DNA from 3 places in the Megasphaera sp. UBA4233 genome. Region 2 is predicted to be linked to each of the others. Evidence: riboswitches for the same ligand, from Rfam matches in the RefSeq annotation. Region 2 holds a riboswitch; each other region holds the start of a gene.
The links. A riboswitch is a leader RNA that binds a small molecule or an ion and turns the genes downstream of it on or off. The one in region 2 is predicted to bind FMN.

Region 1 (3,273 bases), on a different contig from region 2:
ATTATGATTTCCTTTATATTCAGAGCAATCTGCGCCTGGTCATTTATTATGCTCCCGGCGGAGGAGATGTGACAAATATGCATCAGTCACTGCAGAAGCCGGAATATGAATTCATGAAGGCATTCCGCTATCGCCTTATCCGCCAGCGGGTGCAGTTACTGGAAAAACTTGCCATTTTTGACGCCGGATACGATGACAGAGTAATAGAAATCATGAAAGTAATGATTCAATCTTTTCTGGCAGCACAGGCCAGCCCGATTCATGCCAGCCTGATTGAATTTACTCACAGTGAATCGGGCGATGCCTTTCATTTTGCTGACCAGAGCCAGCAGAAATCAGGCATGCTTCCGTTTAATGATTCCATGCATCAAACGTATCAGGCACTGGAGCGTGATCTGGGAGAGGCGCTGCCACCGGATGACATGCTGGAAATCACACCCCAATGGGCAGTTTCCTTTGTAAAGGACCATCAGGATTTATTTGCCTGACGGGCCATGTAGTCTTTGATATCTTTCAATGTAATGAAGGGCAGATGATACATATCTGCCAGGTGCCATAACTGAGGTGTACGCATCATGGTTCCGTCTTCGGCCATGATTTCACAGCATAATCCGGCTTCTTTCAGGCCAGCGAGACGCATGAGATCTACCGTGGCTTCTGTATGTCCGCCACGGGTGAAAAGGCCGCCTTCTTTGGCGATGAGGGGAAACATATGCCCGGGACGACGGAAGTCTGACGGACGGGAAGCATCTTCTGCCAGCATCCGCGCCGTATAAGCCCGTTCCACTGCGGAAATACCCGTTGTTGTTTCTACGTGGTCTATGGAGACGGTAAAGGCCGTTTCATGGTTGTCCGTATTCCGGGCTACCATAGGCGGCAGAGCAAGTTTTTCTGCAAAGGCCGAACTGATGGGAAGGCAGATGAGACCTTTTCCATGAGTCGCCATGAAATTCATATTTTCTGTTGTGCAGTACTGGGCGGCGCAGATAAAATCACCTTCATTTTCTCTGTCCGGATCATCTGTGGCGATGATAATCCGGCCCTGGCGCAAAGCATCCAGTGCTTCATCGATAGTGTTGTACGTTCGTTTCATTGTCATAATGCATGCCTCCGTATATAAGGGTATTGGGAATTGTCTTCAGCAAAAAAATAACCCTGACCAGGACGGTCAGGGCATACAGGCACAGCATCAGACAGACTGCGGACGCAGCCTGAGATTGCCTTCTTCCATCCAGACTATACGGTCGGTTTTGGAATTGCACCAAATCATGCGCCAAAGCGCTAGCGGACTATACCGCCGGTCGGGAATTGCACCCTGCCCTGAAGACATTTTTATTATACCATTAATTTTACGCATTGCAACTATGTAGCAGGAGAAATTTAAAGAATCAAAAAGATATCATTATGAAAATCAAAATAGACAAAAACAGTCAGGCAGATATAGAATCTGCATGCGCTGAACAGGAGGAACGGTATGAATATAGCTCATTATGTTAAAGCAAAAAGCCTGGAGGAAGCCTGGCAGTTAAATCAGAAACGGTCAGCGGTTATCCTGGGTGGCGGTTGCTGGCTGCGCATGTCTCCCCGCCGCAGGGTGGCAACGGCAATTGATTTGATGGATTTGGGACTGGATGAAATACGCGAAACAGAAGAAGCATTTTATATTGGAGCTATGGTGCCATTGCGCCAACTGGAAATTTCTGAATCACTGGAAACGTATACCCAGGGGGCTATGAAGGAAGCATTGCGTCATATTGTGGGTACACAATTTCGCAATATGGCGACGGTAGGAGGGAGCATCTGGGGCCGGTTTGGCTTTTCTGATGTATTGACACTCTTTCTGGCTTTGGATGCAGAAGCCGATTTATATAAAGGCGGACGAATACCCCTGTCTCTTTTTGCGGAAAAGACGGCAGATACGGATATTTTAAAAGGCATATATCTCCCTAAAAAGAAACGGCGGACGGCCTATGCTTCGCTGCGTCTGAACGCGACCGATTTTCCTGTCCTGGCCTGTGCCGTATCCCGCACAGCAGATAGCGTCTCCTGCAGTGTGGGAGCACGACCGATGAGAGCACAGGTACGATGTCTTCCGGCAGGTACGGGAATGACCGGGGAGGAAGCGGAACGGGCGGCCCGTGAAGTGGCGGATTCTTTATCTTTTGAAGATAATATGCGGGCCAGCCGCATATACCGGCATGATATGGCGATGGTTCTGTGCAGGCGGTTGTTATTACAGACGGCAGGGGAGGGAGACTAATGAGAATTCAGTACTGGCTTAATGGAAAGATGGAAAGTGATGAAATTTTACCAGGACAGATGCTGTATGAATTATTGCGTAAAAAGGGATGTTATAGCGTCAAATGCGGTTGTGAAACGACAGCATGCGGATTATGTACGGTATGGCTGGAGGAAAAACCGGTACTGTCCTGTGCCGTGCTGGCCGCCCGCATTGACGGAAAGCATGTTATGACACTGGAAGGACTGCAGGATGAAGCACAGGAATTTGCCCGGTATATGGGACAAGAAGGCAGCGATCAGTGTGGATTTTGTAATCCCGGTTTTGTCATGAATGTGCTGGCTATGGCAAGAGAATTAGATAATCCTGGAGAAGAAGAAATCAAAGAATACCTAGCAGGCAATCTCTGCCGATGTACGGGATATGTCAGTCATATGAGGGCATTGAAACGGTATCTGACAGAAAAAGGAAAGGGGATGCGGTTATGAGAGAAATCAACCGGGTGGTTATGAAAAAAGATGCCCTGCAACTGATGACAGGAAAACCGGCTTATACGGAAGATTTAGCACCGGAAGGCTGTCTAATCGTCAAAGCTCTGCGCAGCCCTCATGCCAGAGCCATCGTACGTCATGTTGACACGAAAGCTGCCCTGACCGTTCCGGGCATTGAATGCATCCTGACAGCAGAGGATGTCCCTAAGACGCGGTTTACTATTGCCGGCCAGACCTATCCGGAACTCAGTCCGTATGACCGGCTTATACTGGATAGACAGATACGATATGTTGGAGACCCAGTGGCTCTTGTAGCCGGGCGTGATGCGGCATGTGTGGATAAGGCTATGCGCATGATAAAGGTGGAATATGACATACAGGAGCCTCTTCTCGACTTCCGGCAGGCCGTGGATAATCCTATTGTGGTTCATCCGGAAGATGACTGGAACCCACGTGTACCGGTCGGTGGTGATAACAGACGAAATATTATTGCCCAGGCGGAAGAAGACTGGGGCGATGTCGATACGGCATTCCAGAAATCGG
Region 2 (3,273 bases):
CGGACAGGGGAAGGTATCGACGCGCTTCTCCGGCTCCTGCCCCAGAAGATAACGGCTTTTGGCGGCCCGTCCGGTGTAGGGAAATCCAGCCTGTTATCGCGGATCCTGGGACGGGATTTGTCTGTCGGTCAGGTAAGTGAAAAGATCAAGCGGGGCCGCCATACGACACGTCACTCAGAGATACTCTGCATGGATGACCATACGTATGTCGTCGATACGCCGGGATTCAGTTCTCTGGAATTTGAAAATCTGGAACCCCGGGAGCTGATACAGCTGTTCCCCGATATGATGCCATACACCGGTACCTGCCGATTCAATTCATGCCTCCATTATCATGAACCAGATTGCTGCGTCAAACATGCCGTAGCAGAGGGAAAGATAAGAAAAGAACGATATGAAACGTATTGCAAGATTTTAGAGTCCATTCTGGAAAGGAAACGATTTGCATGGTAGCTATTTGTCCGTCCATTTTATCTGCCGATTTTGCCCGCCTGGCCGATGAAGTCAAAGACGTTGAAAAAGGCGGCGCCGATTATATTCATCTCGATTTGATGGATGGGCATTTTGTGCCCAACCTGACCTTCGGTGTCCCCGTGATTTCCAGCCTGCGCAAGTATACGTCGACGCCCTTTGATGCCCATCTCATGGTAGAACATCCGGAAACGTATATTGATGGCCTGAAGAAAGCGGGCGTCACGTATGTTACGGTCCATCAGGAAGCCTGTATCCATCTGGACCGGGTCATCCAGCAGATTCACGAAGCCGGTATGAAGGCCGGTGCAGCACTCAATCCGGCGACCCCCGTCTCTTCGCTGGAATGCGTGGCCGGAATGGTCGATATGATCCTTATCATGAGTGTCAATCCCGGTTTTGGCGGGCAGAAATTTATCCCGTATACGCTGGATAAAATCCGGGCGGCCCGATCGCTCCTGACGAAGAGCGGCAATACGACAGCCGTCATTGAAGTCGATGGTGGTGTCAATAGCAAGACCGTTCAGGCTGTCAGGGAAGCGGGGGCTGATTTCCTCGTAGCCGGCAGCGCTGTCTTTGGTGCCAAAGACCGGGCGGCAGCTATTGCGGCCCTGCGCTGAACGCAGGCAGTGCTTGTATTTCGCATTTTATTATGGTAAAATGTCTTTTGTATGAAAGAACTGAATAGAAATAGTCTTTGGGGCAAGGTGAGAAAGCGACGCTTTCAATTCCTGACCGGCGGTAGAGTCCGCTAACTCCTTATGGGAGCTGAACCGATGGGATTTCGGTACCGACAGTATAGTCTGGATGGGAAAAGACAGCACGGACGTGTTTATTTAGTGTGCTCAAAAAGGCTATTGGTATGTATGTGTACCGATGGCCTTTTTTGTTTCTGTGACAGGAAAGGAAGGACAATCTTGGAACCGATAGAATATATGCAGGAAGCCCTGTCTCTGGCCAGACTGGCACTGGGGTATACATCCCCAAACCCGGCTGTAGGCTGTGTGATTGTCAAAGACGGTAAAATCGTAGGACGGGGCTATCACCACAAGGCCGGTACACCTCACGCAGAAGTATGGGCACTGCGGGAAGCGGGAGATCAGGCTGAAGGAGCTACGGTGTACGTCACGTTGGAACCGTGTGCTCATTATGGACGGACGCCTCCCTGCGCCCGGACGCTGGTAGAAAGAAAGGTGGGAAAGGTCGTCATGGCCATGCTGGATCCCAATCCGCTCGTCGCCGGAAAAGGTGCTGCGATTTTACGGCAGGCCGGTATTCCCGTGGAGGTAGGACTTCTTTCCCGCGAAGCCGCCCAGCTCAATGAAGTATTTATCAAGAATATGATGGTTGAAAAGCCATTTATTGCATCCAAACTGGCCCAGAGCCTGGATGGCCGTATTGCTTCGCGGACAGGTAAATCCCAGTGGATTACCAATGAAGAAGCGCGGCGGGAGGGCCATTATCTGCGCTCTATCTATGATGGAATCCTGGTAGGCATTAATACCATCCTGGCGGACAATCCTCTTTTGACCTGCCGCATACAGCGTAAAGAGCAGGAGGCGCCTCACCAGCCCGTGCGCATTGTCCTGGATACTCACGGCCGTATACCGGAAACGGCACTGGTCATAACGGATAAGACTACCGATACGATCGTTGTCACGACGACATTGTGTCATACAGATAAAATGCGCCGCCTGAAAGAACTGGGCGTCCGCGTTATTCTGGCCCCGCTGACAGGAGAAGGACATATTGACCTGGTACAGGCAGTGAATCTGTTGTGGAAAGAGGGCATACGCAGTATTCTCGTAGAAGGCGGCAGCACCGTACAGGGGAGTTTTTTTGATTACAAACTGGTCGATAAGATATATGCTTTTGTTGGAAATAAGGTTATTGGCGGTTCGCAGTCGCTCCCCTCTGTCGGTGGGAAAGGTGTTGACGATCTGGCTGAATGCATGCCTCTTTCCTATGACAGTGTCAAAATGTTAGATACTAATATATTGATTACAGCTTATAATACAGAAAGGGAGGGTGCCTATGTTCACTGGCATCATTGAGGAATTGGGGATAATCCGTGCCATGGACCGCCGCACTGACTCCATCGTCCTTACGATAGAAGCCCACACGGTGCTGGAAGGTACACGCATCGGCGACAGCATTGCCGTCAATGGTGTCTGCCTGACTGTGACATCCCTGAACGATACTTCGTTTACGGCGGATGTCATGCACGAAACGATGCGGCGGACGTCCTTCTGTGAACTGCGTACCGGTTCTCCTGTCAATCTGGAACGGGCGATGCAGGTCGGCGGCCGCCTGGGAGGTCATATCGTCAGCGGCCATATCGATGGAACGGGCCATGTGTCGCGTATAGAAAACGACGGGATTGCCCGGGTTATCACCATTTCCATTCCTAAGGACATGGCGCCCTTTATCGTAGAAAAAGGTTCCATTACCATTGATGGAATCAGCCTGACTGTCGTTTCTGCCGGAAGCAGCCAGTTTTCCGTATCCATCATTCCCCATACAATGAGTCATACGACACTGATGGGTAAACATCCCGGTGCTATTGTCAATCTGGAAACGGATATCGTCGGCAAATACATTCATCGCTTTATGGAAACAGGCCCCGTAGAAAGCCCGAAAGGCGTTACGATGGAAATGTTGTTGGAAAATGGATTTTAATCCGCTAAATAGAATATTACATACATATTAGGAGAGTGGTACAAATGGTACAAGTAAAAGAAGGTAAATTAATCGGTTCTGGTATTAAAGTGGGTATTGTCGTCGCTCGTTTTAATGAATTCA
Region 3 (3,273 bases), on a different contig from region 2:
AAACGATGAAATACTGACCAGGCTGAAAGAAATTGCCGGCAGCAAAAATGTTCTTACAGAGACTGACGCCATGCAGCCATACAGCCATGACGAAGTAACCGATCCGGCATACCACCATATGCCGGAAGCCGTCGTATTTGCCGAATCAGCCCAACAGGCCGCGGCCATCGTACAGCTGGCCAACGAGTATCATTTCCCTGTCGTTCCCCGCGGTGCCGGAACAGGGCTGGCCTGCGGAGCTGTTCCCATCTATGGAGGCATCGTATTGTCACTGGAAAAAATGAACCATATCCTGGAAATCAATACAGACAGCCTGTACGCAGTCGTTGAACCGGGTGTGCGCACGTCAGATTTGCAAAAAGCCGCTGAAGAAAAAGGATTATTCTATGCCGGCGACCCCTGCAGCGGCGATTCCTGTTTCATCGGCGGAAACATCGCGACCAATGCCGGTGGCAACCGGGCCGTAAAATACGGGACAACGCGGCATCAGGTCTATTCCATTGAAATCGTAAATCCTACGGGACGGATTGTACAGCTCGGTGCCCGCCTGCAGAAGCAATCGACGGGATATTGTCTGGATCAGCTGGTCATCGGATCAGAAGGAACACTGGGCATCATCACCAAAGCCACATTGAAATTACTCCCCAAACCCCGGTACAAGCTGGACCTTCTCGCCGTGTTCGACGACACAGCAGCGTCCATCGGCGTCGTCAATAAAATCATAAAAGCCGGCATAACGCCGACGTGCGTTGAGTTTATGGACAACATCACCATCAAATCCGTAGAACGCTATCTGAACGAAACGCTCCAAGGCAGCGATACGGGCAATTATCTGATTGTGGAAGTAGAAGGCACGAGTGAAGACGACCTCGATGATAAAGCCATCGTCCTCGACGAACTGTGCACGGCCAGTGGTGCTTCTTCCGTACTGGTCGCCGACCCGGCCCGGATCTGGCAGGCCCGCAAGGCCTTTGCCGAAGCGGTACGTGCCGAAAGCCTTATCGTATGTAAGGAAGACGTCGTCGTCCCTGTCGATCAGGAGCCGCGGCTTCTGGCCCGGATTCTGGAACTGGCCCGGAAATATGGCCTCATCACACGCATCGCCAGTCATGCCGGAGATGGCAATATTCATTTGAACATTTTGAAAAACGAGGACCTCACATACGAACAATGGGAAGAAAAAGTTTCGGAAAATCAGCAGGAGCTGTATCGTTTCATTTATCAGCTGGGTGGCCGTCTGTCTGGTGAACACGGAATTGGCAGCAAACGCAAGGCATTGATGGAAGAATTCACCAATCCCGACGAACTGGCCATGATGCGGGCCGTAAAAAAAGCGCTCGATCCAAACAACATCCTCAATCCCGGTAAAATCTTTGATGTGGAATGAATACCTGAAAGGTGTCTCTTTACTTCCTTTCTATTTGCAGGTATAATAGAATAATCTTCAGGGCAGGGCGCAATCCCCGACCGGCGGTGACAGTCCGCGAACACGCAGTGTACGATTTGGTGAAATTCCAAAACCGACAGTAGAGTCTGGATGAGAGAAGATATGATGATAGTGTATGTGTATTCTTATTGTCATAAAGCCCTGTGCATGCATAGTGCAACAGGGCTTTTAATTATATACAGGAGGTTTCTGATGGATACAAAAGAACAAACATATAATACGATTGAAGAAGCAATCCAGGAATTGCAGTCTGGTCATATCGTCATGGTTGCCGACGATCCCGAACGGGAAGATGAAGCCAACTTCATCTGCGCTGCCCAGTACTGCACCCCGGAAAACGTCAATTTCATGATGAATCATGGCAAGGGACTCATCTGCCTGCCCGTCAGTCAGGAATATGCCCATAAGCTGGGCTTGTTCCCTATGGTAGGCGAAAACACCAACAACAACCATACGGCTTTTACCGTTTCTATCGACTATAAAGATACAGATTCGGGTATCACGGCAGAAGACCGGGCCCGTACTATCCAGAAAGCCGCGACAGATTCTATCTCAGCTGATGATTTTACCCGGCCGGGACATGTATTTCCCCTGACCGGCGTCAAGGGCGGTGTCCTCATGCGCAACGGCCACACGGAAGCCACATTGGACCTGTTGCGCCTGGCCGGGCTGAAGCAAGTCGGCGTATGCTGCGAAATCCTCGATGAACGCGGCGAAATCATGCACTCCAAGGCACTTTGGGAACTGGCCCGCACTCACCACCTGACTTTCGTCTCCATCCACGATCTGCAGAATTACTGCCGTCGTCATGACAAACACGTCGTGCGGGAAGCTACGGCAAAGATGCCTACCAAATACGGCGAATTCAAGATTTACGGTTATATCAATGACCTGACCGGGGAACACCATGTCGCCCTCGTCAAAGGCGAAATCGGCGATGGCAAAAATCTCCTCTGCCGGGTCCATTCGGAATGCCTGACCGGTGATGTCTTCGGTTCCTGCCGCTGCGACTGCGGTGAACAGCTGGCCGCCGCCCTGACGCAGATCAATAAGGAAGGGCGGGGCATCCTCCTGTATATGCGCCAGGAAGGACGCGGCATCGGGCTCATCAATAAGCTCAAAGCCTATGCCCTGCAGGAACAGGGGTATGACACAGTAGAAGCCAACGAAAAACTGGGCTTTGCCCCGGATCTCCGCGAATACTGGATCGGTGCCCAGATACTCCAGGACCTGGGTGCCCGGGAATTACGGCTCCTTACCAATAATCCCCTCAAGATTTACGGTCTCGAAGGGTTTGGCGTGGAAATCGTCGAACGGGTTCCCATTGAAATGCCGGCCCAGAAATTTGATGAATTCTATCTGGAAACTAAGAAAAATAAGATGGGGCATATCTTGACTCATCTGAAATAAGTGATTGTAAAAAAGGCAGTAGCATTACGCGTTTTTGCGTAATGCTACTGCTTTTTTAAGCGGAATCATATGTGTATTACGTAATCTTAAGCTGCGCCGCCTTCATTATCGGCTTCACCGCTGGACCATACTTTCTGTGCATAGATGGCATTGAACAACAGAGCGGCCTGTAACGCCACCTGGGACAAGTTGGCTCCCAGGGTGCCAATCGTGTTGTCCCCCAGTACCATCTGAATCGATAAAATCGTCCAATAAATAAAATTGGCAATATTGACAAAAATCCAGAGAGACCAGTTTTCATTATACTTCAGAATGTAGAGAATCTGAGCTATAAAGCTGACTACGAAGTTAATGGAATCAAAATAAGGCAGCTGGCCGCCTACCTGGGCCAGGACGAACCAGCCGGCCGCCCAGGC

Region 1: another riboswitch for FMN. It lies ahead of ribB (3,4-dihydroxy-2-butanone-4-phosphate synthase); the one in region 2 lies ahead of ribD (bifunctional diaminohydroxyphosphoribosylaminopyrimidine deaminase/5-amino-6-(5-phosphoribosylamino)uracil reductase RibD).
Region 3: another riboswitch for FMN. It lies ahead of B2U90_RS08820 (bifunctional 3,4-dihydroxy-2-butanone-4-phosphate synthase/GTP cyclohydrolase II); the one in region 2 lies ahead of ribD (bifunctional diaminohydroxyphosphoribosylaminopyrimidine deaminase/5-amino-6-(5-phosphoribosylamino)uracil reductase RibD).

What each region holds. Positions count from the first base shown of each region.
Region 1 is NZ_DGXL01000016.1:19,296-22,568, forward strand. It holds gene B2U90_RS04620 (CpXC domain-containing protein) at 1-488, shown strand, start outside; partial or broken gene ribB (3,4-dihydroxy-2-butanone-4-phosphate synthase) at 494-1,099, opposite strand; FMN riboswitch at 1,216-1,332, opposite strand; gene B2U90_RS04630 (FAD binding domain-containing protein) at 1,475-2,260, shown strand; gene B2U90_RS04635 ((2Fe-2S)-binding protein) at 2,260-2,727, shown strand; gene B2U90_RS04640 (xanthine dehydrogenase family protein molybdopterin-binding subunit) at 2,724-3,273, shown strand, end outside.
Region 2 is NZ_DGXL01000020.1:152,502-155,774, forward strand. It holds gene rsgA (ribosome small subunit-dependent GTPase A) at 1-453, shown strand, start outside; gene rpe (ribulose-phosphate 3-epimerase) at 447-1,091, shown strand; FMN riboswitch at 1,161-1,294, shown strand; gene ribD (bifunctional diaminohydroxyphosphoribosylaminopyrimidine deaminase/5-amino-6-(5-phosphoribosylamino)uracil reductase RibD) at 1,389-2,525, shown strand; gene B2U90_RS06865 (riboflavin synthase) at 2,506-3,150, shown strand; gene ribE (6,7-dimethyl-8-ribityllumazine synthase) at 3,195-3,273, shown strand, end outside.
Region 3 is NZ_DGXL01000025.1:124,892-128,164, reverse strand. It holds gene B2U90_RS08825 (FAD-binding oxidoreductase) at 1-1,387, shown strand, start outside; FMN riboswitch at 1,437-1,553, shown strand; gene B2U90_RS08820 (bifunctional 3,4-dihydroxy-2-butanone-4-phosphate synthase/GTP cyclohydrolase II) at 1,640-2,857, shown strand; gene pnuC (nicotinamide riboside transporter PnuC) at 2,944-3,273, opposite strand, start outside.